3 regions of the Microbulbifer sp. GL-2 genome follow, and region 1 is predicted to be linked to each of the others. Evidence: predicted binding sites of a transcription regulator. Region 1 holds the regulator's gene; each other region holds the start of a gene.

Region 1 (5,317 bases):
ATGTAGATGGTGTTCTCACCGACGGCAAACTCTATTTCGATAACAGCGGCAATGAACTGAAGACATTCAACACACTGGATGGGCACGGCATTAAAATGCTGCAGAACTCCGGTGTGCGGGTGGCCATTATCACAGGGCGACGCAGTAATGTGGTCGAGCGCCGTGCTCACGACCTCGGAGTTCATAAACTGATCCAGGGGCGAGAGGACAAATTTACCGCTTTGCAGGAACTTCTGACCGATGAGCCATGCCGCCTGGAGGACATTGCCTACATTGGCGATGATTACCCCGATCTTCTGGTGATGACACGTGTTGGCTGCCCGATTGCGCCACCCAATGCTGCTCCGCCGGTTCGGGACCGCGCCCTGTGGATAACCAGTTCACGTGGAGGTGAGGGCGCCGTACGCGAAGCCTGTGATCGGATTATGCAAGCACAGGACACTTTTGACGCAGCACTTGCGCCCTATACCGGAGAGAAATAATGCGCACCTGGTTGCCACTATTATTGGTGGTAGCGCTTATTAGCGCCGGGCTATGGTTCTCTGAGAGCCCACCTGAAGAGCTGTTGGGTATACGCCCTACCCCCAGCAACATAGCCGCGCAGCCGACCTGGTTATCCGTGACGCCAAAACCCGCCATTTCAATGAGGACGGGAACCTTGCCTATCGGGTAGATGCCGAGCAGATCACCTATTACCAGTTCAAACGTCGAGACAGGGCTGAACTGACTGAGCCGCGCATGCTTTTCTACCAGGATGATCAACAAAAATGGCGCACAGAATCCAGGCAGGGGGCGGCATATAACCGCGGCGAGCGCATTGTTTTGAGCGGCGATGTAGAAATTGATGAACTCCCATCTCCTGGGGGCATCAAACTACAAACCCCTAGTATCACTATCCTTCCGGATAAGGAATTCGCCGAAACGGACAGAGTTGTTACTATTAGTTCCGGCCCCAACCAGACTAAAGGGAAGGGAATGCGCGTATACCTCGATAAAGACCGGGTGGAAATCCTATCCGATGTAAAGAGCAACTATGACCCCGACTAAACTTCGCCACTGGCTACTGAAGAGTTCTGCGTTAACTGTACTCCTGACCGTAACCTCGGTGGCAAATGCATTGCCAGAAGATCGCCAGCAACGTATTAATATCAGTTCAGATGCAATGAATGCCGGCTTAAGCAGCAACCTAGTTGTTTACAACAATAACGTAGTAATAACCCAGGGATCCCTGAAAATAGAAGCCGATAGAGTAGAGGTCTACTTCACCCCCGAAAAAGAAATTAGTCGTGTTATAGCAATCGGGAGGCCCGCACGCTTTCAGCAAAAGGTATTGGAGGGGGAAAATCCCGTTAAAGCCCGCGCCGAACGAATTGTATATGCAGTCAGCTCTGAAGAACTGCAACTTACAGGCAAGGCCTACGTGGACAGGGATGGCAACACCTTGACTGCGGAAAAAATTGACTATGACCTATCTACCGAGCAGATGAGTGCAGAGGGCCAAGCCGGTAAGCGAATAGAGATGATCTGGCAACCTGAGAAAAAAGAAGACAGCCAAGCTCCTGGCAACGGAGACAGCCCATAAAGGCTCCACCCGAATTCGCAAACAATACAAGATAATATTTAAAAATTTCTACACCCGTGGGCGCCCTGTACTCACGGCATGGATAGATTTCGGTACACACTATGCCAACGCTAAAAGCGTTACACCTAGCCAAGCAATACAAGAAAAGAAAAGTCGTTCAGGATGTGTCTGTCAGCGTCTCCAGCGGCCAAGTAGTCGGCCTGCTTGGCCCCAATGGTGCCGGTAAGACAACCTGTTTTTACATGATCGCCGGCCTGGTTCAGGCGGATGCTGGCCAGGTGCTGATTGACGACGAAGATATAACCCGCTTATCCATGCATGGACGCGCCAGGAAGGGAATCGGCTACTTACCCCAGGAGGCTTCTGTATTCCGCCGCCTGTCCGTAAGAGACAATATCCTCGCCATCCTGGAGACCCGCAAAGACCTGTCCCGTACCGAGCGCCAGCAACAGGCCCAGGAACTCCTCCAGGAGTTCAACATCACCCATATAGAGCACAGCCTGGGAATGGCCCTTTCCGGCGGGGAGCGACGGCGGGTGGAAATTGCTCGCGCCCTGGCAACCAATCCTAGCTTCGTCCTCCTGGATGAACCCTTTGCTGGGGTGGATCCCATCTCCGTAAATGACATCAAGGAAATCATCCGCCACTTGCGGGATCGAGGTATTGGCGTCTTAATTACCGACCACAATGTTCGCGAGACCCTGGATATCTGCGAGACCGCCTATATCGTCAGCGAGGGCCACATTATCGCTGCTGGCACCCCGGATGAGGTACTTGCCAACCAGCAGGTTCGCGAAGTGTATTTGGGACACGAATTTACTATTTAGGGATAGATCACTGCATTTGTTACCGAATACCGCAAAGAAACACAGCTTTGTCATAAATTTTTTCACTTTGCCATAAAAAGACAAACCCTGCCGGCACGCTTATTGCTTGTAATACTTTGGGGGGCGGGGTAGTCTGCGCCATCTCAGGTTACATAGATAAACCCCCTGTGGTATCAGTCTGCAGCACCCCAATATGAAGCAGTCTCTTCAGCTAAAGCTCGGCACCCAGCTGACCATGACACCCCAGTTGCAACAGGCGATACGCCTATTGCAACTATCGACATTGGATCTTCAGCAAGAGGTTCAAGCCGCCCTTGATGGCAACCCGATGCTTGAGACTGAAACTGAAGAATCAGCTCCCGATTCAAACACTCCAGAACCCCAAGCCAAGATTGAATCTCCAGCTGAGCCAGATACCCCTCCTGAGCAGGCCATTGAGGAGAGGGAGCTCGCCGAGGGTGACTGGAACCAGAGCATCCCTGACGAGCTACCCGTAGATTCCCGCTGGGATGATGTGTACACCAGCCACAATGGAGGTATGGAGAGCGAAGAATCCGGCTTTGAGCGCAACTCAACCACAGACAGCCTGCAGGATCATCTGCGCTGGCAACTCAACCTGACCCCCCTATCCGAACTAGATAAATCGATCGGTGAGAACCTGATCGATGGCATAGAGCCCAGCGGGCTGTTAAGCGCAGCCATCGAAGATATCGCAAAATCCCTTTCAGTAGATGAAGACGAGGTTGTCGCGGTATTGCGGGCCATCCAACAGTTTGAGCCCGCAGGCTGTGGAGCCCGCAACCTGCGGGAGTGCCTGCTGCTGCAATTACAGCAACTCCCCGTTGAAACGCCCTGGATAAAACAGGCGCAAAATATTATTGAGCGCTACCTTGAGCTGCTCGGCAAACGGGATTTTCGTCAGTTGAGCCGACGTACACGCCTGAATGAGACCCAGCTCGGCGAAGTCATCCGGTTGATCCAGACCCTAAACCCCAGTCCGGGCGATGGCTTTGCGCAGCAGGAAACAGCTTATGTGATTCCAGACATCATTGTTTCCCGCCGAGAGTTTCGCTGGCAGGTGGACCTGAACCCGGAAATCACCCCCAAAATCCGTATTAACAGTCATTATGCGTCCATGGTTAAACGGGCGGACAATTCCCGTGACAACAATTTCCTGCGAGATCACCTGCAGGAGGCGCGCTGGTTTTTAAAAAGTCTGCAAAGCCGCCATGAGACTCTGCTCAAAGTAGCAAACTGTATCGTCGACAAACAACAGGGGTTTTTTGAGGAAGGGCCTGAGGCCATGCGCCCTATGGTGCTGGCCGATGTGGCTGAAGCCATTGGTATGCACGAATCCACCATATCCAGGGTGACCACACAGAAATACATGCTCACTCCTCGCGGAGTCTTCGAGCTGAAGTACTTCTTCTCCAGTCATGTGAGCACCGATTCCGGTGAGGATGCCTCCTCCACCGCCATTCGAGCGCTGATTCGCAAACTTATTGATGGAGAAACACCCCGCAAACCCCTCTCCGACAACAAAATCACCCAGGAATTGGATAATCAGGGTATCAAGGTAGCTCGCCGAACCGTGGCAAAATACCGGGAATCCATGGGTATTCCCTCTTCCAGTGAACGAAAACGGCTGGTCTAACCTTTCATAAGCAAGTTTGCGACCTGACTTAATTCTTGAGTCACAAGCTGCCTGGCGTCATTTACCCCCTCCTCTACAACCAAACTCCAAACTTTGAGTGTATCCTTCCATTCTGGCCCACTTCCTAGTAGGGTTGCGACCCGAATGGGAGGCGCGCCGGTATGTGATGCACTCGATTAGGAGAAATCCATGCAGATCAACATTAGTGGTCACCACGTCGACGTTACCTCGCCTATGCGCAACTACTGCGAAAGTAAGCTGGAAAAGCTATCCCGGCACTACGACAACATCACTAACGCTCAGGTCATCCTGTCCGTTGAAAAACTGATCCAAAAAGCTGAAGCTCGAGTACATATTAATGGTCACGATCTTTGTGCCGGTTCGGAAGACAAAGACATGTACGCGGCCATTGATGCGCTTACCGACAAGCTGGACCGCCAACTGAAAAAGCACAAAGAGAAGTTGCAGAACCATCGCTAAACTATGACACTCGAAGCATTACTCTCCCCCCGCCTAAGCCTTTGCCAACTGGCGGGGAGCAGCAAAAAAAAATTACTGCTCAATATTGCCCAGGCTATCGCCGAACAATACCCGCAACATGATTCCGATACTACGTTCAACCAGTTGATCGCTCGTGAGCGCCTGGGCTCGACCGGAATTGGAGAAGGGGTAGCCATCCCCCACTGTCGCTTGCCTGGTTGTGAACGCCCCATTGGTGTTCTCTGCACCATTGAGCCGGCAGTTGATTTTGATGCTATCGATCGTCAACCTGTCGACTTGTTGTTTGTCCTGCTCGTGCCCGAGGATGCGGAGCAACAGCATCTGGAAACACTGGCTGAAATCGCCGCATTATTTTCCAATAGCCTGGTAAGAGATAAATTACGACAAGCCAAAAACAGCGATGAACTTTACGCGCTGGCCGTAGATAGCGCCGCAGCCGCCTAAGCCTGGTACTGAGCTTTACCACGGGCAATGCAGGGATAGATTGTGGAATCGGTAACAGTTATTTCGCGAGTAATATTAGCGAGACAAGAATTCCAACGAACAGTGGTGTACAGGCCTGACAAAGGGGATCTTCATGCGTTTGGTGATTATCAGTGGTCGTTCCGGCTCCGGTAAAAGTTCCGCCCTGCAACTTTTGGAGGATGAGGGCTATAACTGTATCGACAATCTACCTACCAGCTTACTTCCCGAGCTGGTCAAGCGGGTTGAAGAGCAACCACCAGGAGAAGAAGCCCGCTTGGCACTCGGTGT
Region 2 (5,317 bases), 1.8 Mb from region 1:
TGGTTTCGCCAGTAGCTACTTCCAGCTTTTCCAGGCGAATAACTTCGCCCTCTTCTACACGGTGTTGCTTGCCACCGCTCTCAAAAACAGCGTACATATTTCTATGCTCCGATATGGACGACACGAAGCAGCGGGGAACTATATAGTCACCATTCCGCATTTTGGGAGCTTGCGCCGTGTTGTTTAACATCTATTCGCCCAGAGGCCCTAGCACGACCCTATAGCCGCACAGCGCCCGCAATTGGCGGGGCGCAGATTCTAATCAATTCGCCGGGTTGATACAATAGCGCCCCTTCGCCACCCCGGCCCCCGGGAGGCGCCAGTCTAGTCGTATAAGGAATTCTCACATGCTGCCTTTTCACCGGGTCGCCGCCGAAGACTTTGCCGCGGTCAACCAGCGCATTCTCGACCAACTGCACTCAGATGTTCCCCTGGTGGAAAACATAGGGCACTACTTGGTGGAGGCCGGCGGCAAGCGCCTGCGCCCACTGCTGGTACTGCTATGCGCGAGAGCCTGCGGCTACCGGGGTGAGAGCCATATCGACCTGGCCACTATTATCGAGTTTATCCATACCGCGACATTGCTGCACGACGACGTGGTGGACACATCCGATATGCGTCGTGGTCGCCTCACCGCCAACGCCAAGTGGGGCAATGCCCCCAGTGTCCTGGTGGGGGACTTTCTCTACTCCCGCGCCTTCCAGATGATGGTCGCCCTCAAGGATATGAGTATCATGGCGATTCTCTCTGACACTACCAATACGATTGCTGAAGGCGAGGTACAGCAGCTGGTCAATGCCGGCGATCCCGAGGTAAGTGAGGATAATTATTTTACTGTTATCCATAAAAAGACCGGTGCCCTGTTTGAGGCAGCCTGCGAAACTGCCGCTGTAATGGCCGACTGCTCCAGTGAGGAGCAGACGGCGCTGAAACTTTACGGTCGCCACCTGGGCCTCGCCTTCCAGCTGGTTGACGATGCTCTCGACTACCGCGGCAACTCGGAGGAGCTGGGTAAAAATGTGGGGGATGACTTGGCAGAGGGCAAACCAACCCTGCCCCTGATCTACACCATGGCAAATGGCAACAAAGAACAGGCCCTACTGGTAAAAGAGGCGATTGAACAGCGCAGCGCGGAGAAACTGCCGGAGATAATCGAAGCAATCGAGACCTGCGGCGCGCTGGATTACACTATGGAGCGCGCGCGCGCGGCGGTAAATGACGCCAAAGAGCAACTCACCTTCCTTCCTGATTGCGAGCAAAAGAAGGCCCTGCAACAACTAGCCAGTTTTGCCGTAGAGAGGAATGTATAACATCGATACCCACAGCGGTGGGGCGACGGACCGTGACTCCACCTTCCCCCACCCAACTCAAATAGCTCCCGAAAAAACATACCTCATATGCATTCAAACGCACCAGCACCAAGAGGAAAGTTCGAATAATAAAACTGCGTAAAAAATTTATGTGGGAGGGGGATTAAGTTTGCATTGCTCTAAAGAGCAATGCTGAAGTTATTACACAGAGAAGGGCATTACCCTTATCTTGAAGCTGGTTATTTAAAATGCGCCCTATTAATAAAAAAATAGATTCAGCAATAGCTCAACCAAATTTTCTGGCCCACTATTTATAAAGCTATGTATTTTTTCAAAATGAATACCCACTAAATATTTACAGAAAAACCAACGTCAGCTTTTTGAATAGTAGGAGATAGGGGTGGGAATTGAGACCAGCCAAGTCCACCGACTGGCTAGCCTCACGAATTATTTAATAACCTGCGTCAATATCAGCTATTCAAATAACTCTTTTTTAACTACGAATCAGGCTGAGAAGCTCTTTGGTTTTTTCCTGCATTAAAGCTTCATCCCCACGGGATTCCACATTTAAACGAACCACAGGCTCTGTATTGGACATGCGCAAGTTAAAGCGCCATTCAGGATAAACTATGCTCAAGCCATCTACATGCTCGACACTTTTAGCTTCCGGTGCAAACTTTTCTTCCGCAGCCTTCAGCAGTGCCGCTGCATCCTTCACCTTGGAATTAATCTCTCCAGAACAAGGAAAAGCAGCCATACGCTCACTAACCAGCCGTGAAAGGGGCTTACCGCTGCGGCTAACCAGTTCTGCCACTAGCAACCAAGGAATCATACCGCTGTCACAGTAAGCGAAGTCACGAAAATAGTGGTGAGCGCTCATCTCTCCACCATAGATGGCATCTTCCTTACGCATACGCTCTTTGATAAAAGCATGGCCAGTCTTACTCTGCACCGGCTCACCACCAGCGGCACGGACAATATCCTCTGTATTCCACAGCAGGCGCGGATCATGAACCACCTTGGCGCCTTTGTGCTTAAGCAGGAATGCTTCAGCAAGCAGCCCCACCACATAGTACCCCTCGATGAACTCGCCCCTCTCATCGAAGAAAAAGCAGCGGTCAAAATCACCATCCCAAGCTATCCCAAAATCAGCCCCACTCTCACGCACAGCTTCCGCGGTAGATGCGCGGTTCTCCGGCAGGATTGGGTTGGGAATTCCATTAGGGAAATTTCCGTTCGGCTGGTGGTGCACCCGCACAAATTCGAATGGCAGGTGTGGAGCCAAAGCATCCACTACTGCACCGGCACCACCATTACCGGCATTCACGACCAGTTTTAGGGGACTTAGGGCCGCATTATCTATATAGCCCAGCAGATGCTGTACAAAATCCGCACGATGCGCCAAGCGCTGCAGGTCACCGCGACTGGTCACCGGAGCAAAGTTATTTTTCTCCGCCAGGCGCTTGATATCCAAAAGGCCTGTATCTCCACTGATGGGGCTACTTCCGGCACGAACAAATTTCATACCGTTGTAATCCATCGGGTTATGACTGGCGGTCACACAAATACCGCCATCAAAGTCTCCGTTGAAGGTGGCAAAGTAAACCTCTTCAGTACCACACTCACCAATATGGAATACATCGGCCCCGGCGTCGCGCAGCCCATTGTTTAGGGCATCCGTCAACTCAGCACTGGTCAAGCGAATATCATGCCCGACCACTACCCGGCGCGCACCCAGGAACTGGGCAAAGGCACGTCCAACCCGGTAGGCAACCTCTGTATTTAATTCTTCTGGCACGCGACCGCGCAAATCGTAAGCCTTAAAACAGGTAAGCTCAGCCAATTATTTCTTCTCCTGAGTTGCCTGCTCCGGCAGATACACATTCTCATAGACATGATTAGTGGCTTCAATAAAGCCCTCAACCGAGCCACAATCAAATCGTCGCCCCTTAAACGCATACGCCAATACACACCCCTGGCGCGCCTGGGCAAGCAATGCATCAGTAATTTGCACCTCCCCATTTTTTCCGGGAGGCGTGTCGCGAATCAGATCAAAGATATCTGGAGTTAGAATATAGCGGCCAATAATCGCTTTGTTACTTGGCGCCTCTTCCGTTGCAGGTTTTTCTACCATGTCAGTAACCTGATACAGGCCCGGTTTGATTTCATTACCTGCGATTACACCAAACTTATGTATCTGATCCTTAGGCACTTCCTCAACAGCAACAATGCTGCAACGAAACTGCTTATATAGTTGCACCATTTGTGCCAGTACGCCCATGTCCTCATTCAGGCACAGGTCATCCGCCAATACCACAGCGAATGGCTCATCCCCTACCAGGCGTCGGCCTTGCAGGATTGCATCCCCTAAACCGCGCATTTCCCCTTGGCGAGTGTAGGAGAAGCTGGCACTGTCAATTACTTGACGAACAGAGTCCAGATAGCGCTCTTTGCCGGTTCCGGCAATCTGGTGCTCAAGTTCGAAATTGGTATCGAAGTGATCTTCAATAGCGCGTTTGCCCCGACCAGTGACAAAGCCGATCTCCGTCAGACCGGCTTCAATCGCTTCCTCCACACCGTACTGCACCAACGGCTTGTTCACCAGAGGCAGCATCTCTTTAGGCATAGCTTTGGTGGCAGGTAGGAAACGTGTGCCATAACCGGCAACCGGGAATAAACATTTCTTGAGCATTATGCTCTCCCATATTCTAAAAACGAGCGCCCCCCAGCGCTTGGGCGGAAACGTATCATAGACGGAAGGGGTAATCACTTACAGAAGATGACGCCGAATTCACCGTCAAGACCGTATAATTAGGCACCAAATACCTTAAGATTATGAAAGCAATTCCAGCGCCAGTCACAAAAACAGCCCTGACCGACTAGACAAGCGACACAGAGCCCTTAGAATGCCCGCTCTTACAAAAACGCCCAGTATGGATTGCGTAACCACCCACTAACGGGGAAAAGATGAGTAATTTTGTTCAAAAAAGCACCTATAGCAGAGAGGAGCTACTAGCTTGCTCCCAGGGTAAGATGTTTGGCCCTGGCAATGCACAGCTCCCCGCTCCCAACATGCTGATGCTGGATCGCATCACGCACATCTCAAAGGAAGGCGGAGCCTTCGGCAAGGGAGAGCTGATCGCGGAACTGGACATACACCCCGACCTATGGTTTTTCGACTGCCACTTTCCCGGCGACCCGGTAATGCCCGGCTGTCTCGGCCTGGATGCGATGTGGCAGCTACTCGGCTACTTTTTAGCTTGGAAGGGCAACCCCGGGCACGGCCGTGCCCTCGGTTGTGGTGAGGTCAAATTTACCGGTCAGATCTTGCCTACCAGCAAGAAAGTCACCTACCACATCCAAATGAGCCGCATCGTTGAACGCAGGCTTGTTATGGGAATTGGTGATGGCACAGTTTCAGTTGACGGTCGTGAAATTTACACAGCCAAGGATCTTCGCGTAGGCTTATTTACCCGTACCGATAATTTTTAAACACACTGAAAACCACTATCGGTAGAATTTATGAAGTACTCTACCGACAAGCTATGCTGGAGACCACTATGCGTCGGGTAGTCATTACCGGAATGGGTATTACATCCTGTATCGGCACCAATACAGAAGAAGTCACCGCCTCGCTGAAGGCTGGACGCAGCGGAATCCGCTTCCAAGAGGAATACCAGGAACTCGGCCTGCGCAGCCAGGTTGCAGGCCCTGTGGATATCGACTTCAAGGAGCACATCGATAGAAAGCAACTCCGCTTTATGGGAGATGCCGCTGCCTACGCGTATATCGCCATGCGCGAGGCTATCGACATGTCAGGCCTGCAGGAGCGCGAAATATCCAACCCGCGCTCGGGCATTGTAATGGGCTCAGGTGGCACATCCACACAACAGATTATCGATGCCGCTCACACTCTTAAGACGAAAGGGGTGAGACGTGTTGGTGCCTACCGGGTACCTCAGGTCATGAACAGCACTGTATCCGCCTGCCTCGCTACTCCTTTTAAA
Region 3 (5,317 bases), 1.3 Mb from region 1:
GCATCAGTACGCACACGCTGGCCTTTTCCATCCGCTTCACCGTAGCGGAAGTTGGCTCGGATAATCGTGCCGTCAGGTTGGGTTAATTCCCCTTTGCCTGAATAAAAATTGTACTTGAAGTTTCCATTGTAACTATAGCCTTCGTTATCCGTGTAGCTTCCGTGCTGTAACATCCCCTGTTCAAAAGTGCCCTTATATTGACTGCCATCTTCGATGGTCAGCTCTCCTTCTCCGTGGGGATCAAAACCCAGGAACTCACCACTGTAAATTTCACCGTTAGCCCACTTCACTGAGCCTTTCTGCAGTTCCCCTTCCCTGAACTGGCCGGACCACTGATTTTCGCCGCAGGCATAGCGACCTTTTCCATGGAGTTCTCCATTCAGGAATCCGCCTTCATAGATACAGCCTTCTGTGTCGGTGAGCACGCCCAGACCACTCATACGTCCACTGCGAAACTCTCCATGGTATTGATTGCCATCGGGCCATTGCAGTTGCCCCTGGCCGTGGAACAGGCCATTTTGAAGGTCGCCTTTGTACACGGAGCCATCTGGCAGGGCGGTGCCGCCTGCAAACTGTGTCGGCTCACAGGCACTGAGAATTAGAAAAAGCGGAGTTATGCAAGCGTATCTCATTCCATGATCCATCATTGAGGTTCTGGGTTGAGATTAACAAAATGGCTTCAACAGGGCCCTAGGCTTTATTAATCTGCTCGAATTTTAGTCCGTATTTTTCCAGTAGTTGGCGTACCCTGTGGGAGTCATTGCTAGATTTTTTTGTAGCGCGACTCACCTGGAAAAGCTTGCGTCCGGCTTCGGCCATGGAGCTGGACTCTTCACACACTTGGATCAACCCTGCCAATTTGACCTGTTCGTAGTAATCCATCTGCTCGGTGCTACCGGGGCCAAGCAGAGTATCAATACGTGCGAATGGGAGTGATGAATTGTCTTGAGGGGCTTGCCACTTGAGCCGCAATCGCTGGATTTCCTCCTCCACCACTTGCGTAGTGATGCGCCCGCCGTCAGCGAGGGTACCCATACGTAAGATACTGGCGTTGAGATCGCGGAAGTTGGCAGACCAGCTGGCTTGGGCTGAACCTCCAAAGTTGAGGTATTTTTCACGTGAGGCTTTATTAAAGCTGACAAGGTGGCCGGACCTTCTCGAGAAAGCTTCCAATTCAAAATCGATATTGGGTTCCAGGTCTTCAATACGCTCACGCAGGGAGGGCAGGCGGTAAGTCCACAGGTCAATACGGGCCAGTAGGTCTGCACGAAATTTACCATCGCGGCTGAGCTGAATAAGGTCTCGATTAGTGCCAGCGATCAGTTGAAAGTGACTGCTCACTTCTTTGTCAGAGCCAAAAGGCATAAAGTGTTTGTGCTCTATGGCTCGCAACAGCATTGCTTGCTCGTCCAGTCCCAGCTCGCCGATCTCGTCAAGAAAAAGCAGGCCCTTATCAGCTTCCATTAACAGCCCTGGGCGATGTGTGGTGGCGCCGGTAAAGGCTCCCTTGCGGTGGCCGAACAGGGCGGACATGGCATTTTCGCCGCGCAGGGTGGCGCAGTTCACTGCCACCAAACCTCCCTCCAGTTTTCCACGCTGCTTGCGCAACTCATAGACACGCTGGGCCAGTTGCGATTTGCCAGCTCCTGTTGGCCCTGTAATCAGAATGGGCGCATCGGAGCGGATAGAGACCTGCTCCAACTGCTCGATCATCTGATTGAAGGCCAGATTGTTGGTCTCGATACCGCCTTTCAGGTAGGTGGTGCCCTCCTGGTGTTCCCGTTGGAAGCGCGAAGCAATCTGATCGTATTTGGACAGGTCGAGATCGATAATCTGGTACTGACCCGGCAGGTTGCTGTTCTTATGCGAGGGGGAGGTCTGCAGCAAGCGTCCGGGGAAATAGCCGGCTTCGGTAAGCAGGTAAAGGCAGATTTGCGCCACGTGGGTCCCGGTAGTGATATGTATCAGGTACTGCTCTTCATCGGGCTTGAATGTATAGGCTCGGGCGAAATCCAACAGGTGGCTGTAAACGTTCTCGAAGTCCCAAGGATCGCCGAAGTTAACCCGATGGTGGACCACTTCCGATTCTGGAGAAACTTGCGCTATGTCCTCGGTAACTTGGTCGGCCAGGCCCTTTGAGTGGTTGTCGAACAGGAGTTCCAGCCGATCGATAAGTAGGTCATCGTGCTGACACATGGAAATATTGGGCCGCCACTTGTCCCAGCGTTTGTCGGTCCTGCCACGCCGGTCTTTAGTGGTACCGAGAATACTGATAGCTACTGTTTTCATGTTATCTAAAATATTAAATTACTATCTAAAAAGATAGATTTATAAATATTTTGTAACTTGTCAAAGCTGCCTGGAAGCTTTGAATAAAAATAAATTTCTATTAAAAACAATAATTTAATGTGCAATCAGGAATTTTTACAAAGTTGGCACTCTATTCGCTATATCAATGGCAAACGAAGCGTATGAAATGAAAACGCGGTTTCACAAGATTTCAAAAGGAGCGAGAGATGAATCCATTGCCCTATGAAGTGATGCAGGAAGGCGGCGTCCCCATCAAGTCTTGGACCCTGGGTGTGCCATTTGAGGAGGAGGCAAGGGCTCAGCTCAGAAATGTTTCGCAGATGCCATTTATCCATAAATGGGTGGCGGCAATGCCCGATGTACATCTTGGTAAAGGCGCCACTATTGGCAGTGTGGTACCTACCCTGGGTGCGGTAATCCCCGCTGCAGTGGGTGTGGATATCGGCTGCGGCATGATGGCGGTGCGTACCAGCCTTACAGCAGCACAGTTGCCGGATAACCTGGCAGGGGTTCGCAATGCCATTGAACGCGCAGTACCCCACGGCCGTACCGGCGGTTTCCGTGGCAGGAAAGGGCGGGATAAGGGCGCTTGGGCCAATGTACCAGATGATGTACTGGGCGGTTGGACACCTCTGGCAGCTCAGTTTGAGCTACTCAAAGAAAGACATCCGATATTAAAAAATACCAACAATATCAATCATTTAGGAACCCTCGGCACCGGTAACCACTTTATTGAGATGTGCCTGGACGAGCATGGTAGCGTATGGCTGATGTTACACAGCGGTTCCCGTGGTGTGGGGAATCGTATTGGTACCTACTTTATCGAGAAGGCCAAGCGGGATATGGAGCGCTGGCATATCCACCTGCCAGACAGTGACTTAGCGTATTTTCCTGAGGGCACGGAACACTTTGATGATTATGTGCAGGCGGTGGAATGGGCGCAGGAGTTTGCCCGCATTAATCGTGAGGTAATGATGGCGCGCACTATTAACGCGGTACAGCAGGTACTGGGAATGGATTTTGATGCGCGCATGGAGGCGGTCAACTGCCATCACAATTACGTCTCCCGTGAGCATCACTACGGCAAGGATGTACTGGTGACGCGCAAGGGGGCTGTAAGAGCGCGTGTTGATGAAATGGGCATTATTCCCGGGAGTATGGGGGCCAAATCTTTTATTGTTCGGGGGCTGGGTAATGAGGAAAGCTTCTGCAGTTGTAGCCATGGTGCCGGGCGGGTGATGTCTCGAACCAAGGCAAAGAAACTGGTCTCCCTGGAGGAACACCGCGCGGCTACCGCCGATGTTGAATGCCGTAAAGACGAAGGTGTGATCGACGAAACCCCATCGGCCTACAAATCTATTGAAAAGGTTATGGCAGCACAAAAAGACCTGGTGGAAATCGTTTACACCCTCAAGCAGGTAGTCTGTGTCAAAGGATAGTCAGCGTGGGCCAGAGATAGTGGCTGTGTTGTCCTTGATGGGCGGAGGGGAAGTTCTGCATAACTGCTGTGTACAAACATTAGACCAACCTGTGGTTGGGTGGGCCCCGCCCAAAAGGAATAAAAAGACAAGAGATCGGAGAAATGAAATCTCTCTTTAAAATATGGAAGATTGTGGATGTGGCTGATCACGAGCGTGCATTGCTGTTTCGCCGCAGTCGATTTGAAAGGGTATTGCCCCCTGGACGTCACCGTATCTGGCTGCTTTCCGGTGATGTGCGGGTGGAGACCTATGATATTACCGAAGTAGTTTTTGATGCGATTAAAGCAAAATTCTTGCTGAATATTTATGGAAAAATATTAGGTGAATATTTGCAGTCCTATGAGTTGTCTGATCAGCAAGTAGGCCTTTTTTATCAGGACGGTCATCTGGTGGATATTCTTCCTCCTGGTACTTATCGTGCTGTGTGGAGGGGTAGTGAAACCGTGCGTGTGGGTATTGTGGATATTTCAAAGGAATACTCCATTGATGACCATGTATTGGGTCTGCTTAGTCGCGGAGTTAAGGTTGGGCAAATGCGTATTGCCGCCCAGGCGGTTAGCTACAATGAAATTCCCGGTGAGCACGTAGGTCTTTTGGTTGTAAACGGCAAATTGGAAAAAACCCTGCATCCGGGTCGTTATGGGTTCTGGAAATACAATCGATCTATCGTGGTGAAATTGATGGACATGCGCCTGCAAACTGTTGAGGTGAGTGGCCAGGAAATTCTTACCAAGGATCGGGTCAGCTTGCGTATTAATCTGAGCGGAATTTTTAAAATTACCGAACCACAAAAGGTGGCGCTAAAACTCAGTGACTACAAGAGCTTTATTTATCGGGAATTACAGTTACATCTTCGTGAGGCAGTAGGCACACAGACTCTGGATAGTCTGTTGGCCGATAAAGATCGCCTGAATATTGTTATTTCTGCGGGTATTCGTAAAAAATTAGTCGAATACGGCATTGAAATTGCCAGCGTTGGAGTGAAAGATATTATTTTACCTGGCGATATGAAGATGATTCTTAATCAAGTAGTGGAAGCGCAAAAGGAATCCGAGGAAAATTTGATCAAACGTCGTGAAGAAACTCAGGCTATAGACTCCCTGCATAACGCAGTCAAGATGATGGATAATAACCCTGAGTTGTTGCGGCTGAAAGAAATGGAATCTCTGGAAAAGGTCAGTACACGGACTGATAAAATTTCAGTGTATGGTGGCCTCGACGGCGTACTTAATGACCGGGTAAAACTGCGCTCTACTGCGTAATTCAAAAAAAATATTCAAATTTATTTTGTGGTATTTTAGGAATTCAGTGTGATTGAAATAGACGGCGCCCAGGGGGAGGGTGGTGGTCAGGTTATCCGGGACCTTACGGGTACAGATATTATCCTGTGCGAGCTGGGTGAAGAAGATTGGGGAGTGGCTGTGAATATCTGCTAATTTTATTTTTGGCCATCTTCCATGACTATTGTATTTTTTTATTTATTGAATGCCAGCTAAATAGGCGGAAAGTGATTCTGCTTTCTATTT

Evidence for each region. Region 1 encodes sigma-54, which starts transcription at its own class of promoters, with help from an activator protein. Its sites were predicted from a motif close to TGGCACANNNNTTGCNNT; they were not measured.
Region 2: a site for sigma-54 is predicted at 4,149-4,166, ahead of galU (UTP--glucose-1-phosphate uridylyltransferase GalU). Genes of this name have one in related genera too.
Region 3: a site for sigma-54 is predicted at 2,434-2,451, ahead of GL2_RS06080 (RtcB family protein). Genes of this name have one in related genera too.

The regions. Positions count from the first base shown of each region.
Region 1 covers NZ_AP019807.1:2,672,565-2,677,881, reverse strand. Annotated here, with positions in the region: gene GL2_RS11635 (HAD family hydrolase) at 1-482, shown strand, start outside; gene lptC (LPS export ABC transporter periplasmic protein LptC) at 610-1,047, shown strand; gene lptA (lipopolysaccharide transport periplasmic protein LptA) at 1,034-1,582, shown strand; gene lptB (LPS export ABC transporter ATP-binding protein) at 1,684-2,409, shown strand; gene GL2_RS11615 (RNA polymerase factor sigma-54) at 2,603-4,063, shown strand; gene hpf (ribosome hibernation-promoting factor, HPF/YfiA family) at 4,253-4,543, shown strand; gene ptsN (PTS IIA-like nitrogen regulatory protein PtsN) at 4,547-5,008, shown strand; gene rapZ (RNase adapter RapZ) at 5,142-5,317, shown strand, end outside.
Region 2 covers NZ_AP019807.1:876,754-882,070, forward strand. Annotated here, with positions in the region: gene rplU (50S ribosomal protein L21) at 1-97, opposite strand, end outside; gene ispB (octaprenyl diphosphate synthase) at 348-1,310, shown strand; gene GL2_RS03900 (phosphomannomutase) at 1,804-3,153, opposite strand; gene galU (UTP--glucose-1-phosphate uridylyltransferase GalU) at 3,154-4,002, opposite strand; gene fabA (3-hydroxyacyl-[acyl-carrier-protein] dehydratase FabA) at 4,278-4,802, shown strand; gene fabB (beta-ketoacyl-ACP synthase I) at 4,871-5,317, shown strand, end outside.
Region 3 covers NZ_AP019807.1:1,397,733-1,403,049, reverse strand. Annotated here, with positions in the region: gene GL2_RS06090 (C13 family peptidase) at 1-632, opposite strand, end outside; gene rtcR (RNA repair transcriptional activator RtcR) at 691-2,289, opposite strand; gene GL2_RS06080 (RtcB family protein) at 2,517-3,749, shown strand; gene GL2_RS06075 (slipin family protein) at 3,893-5,053, shown strand; gene GL2_RS22110 (hypothetical protein) at 5,102-5,227, shown strand.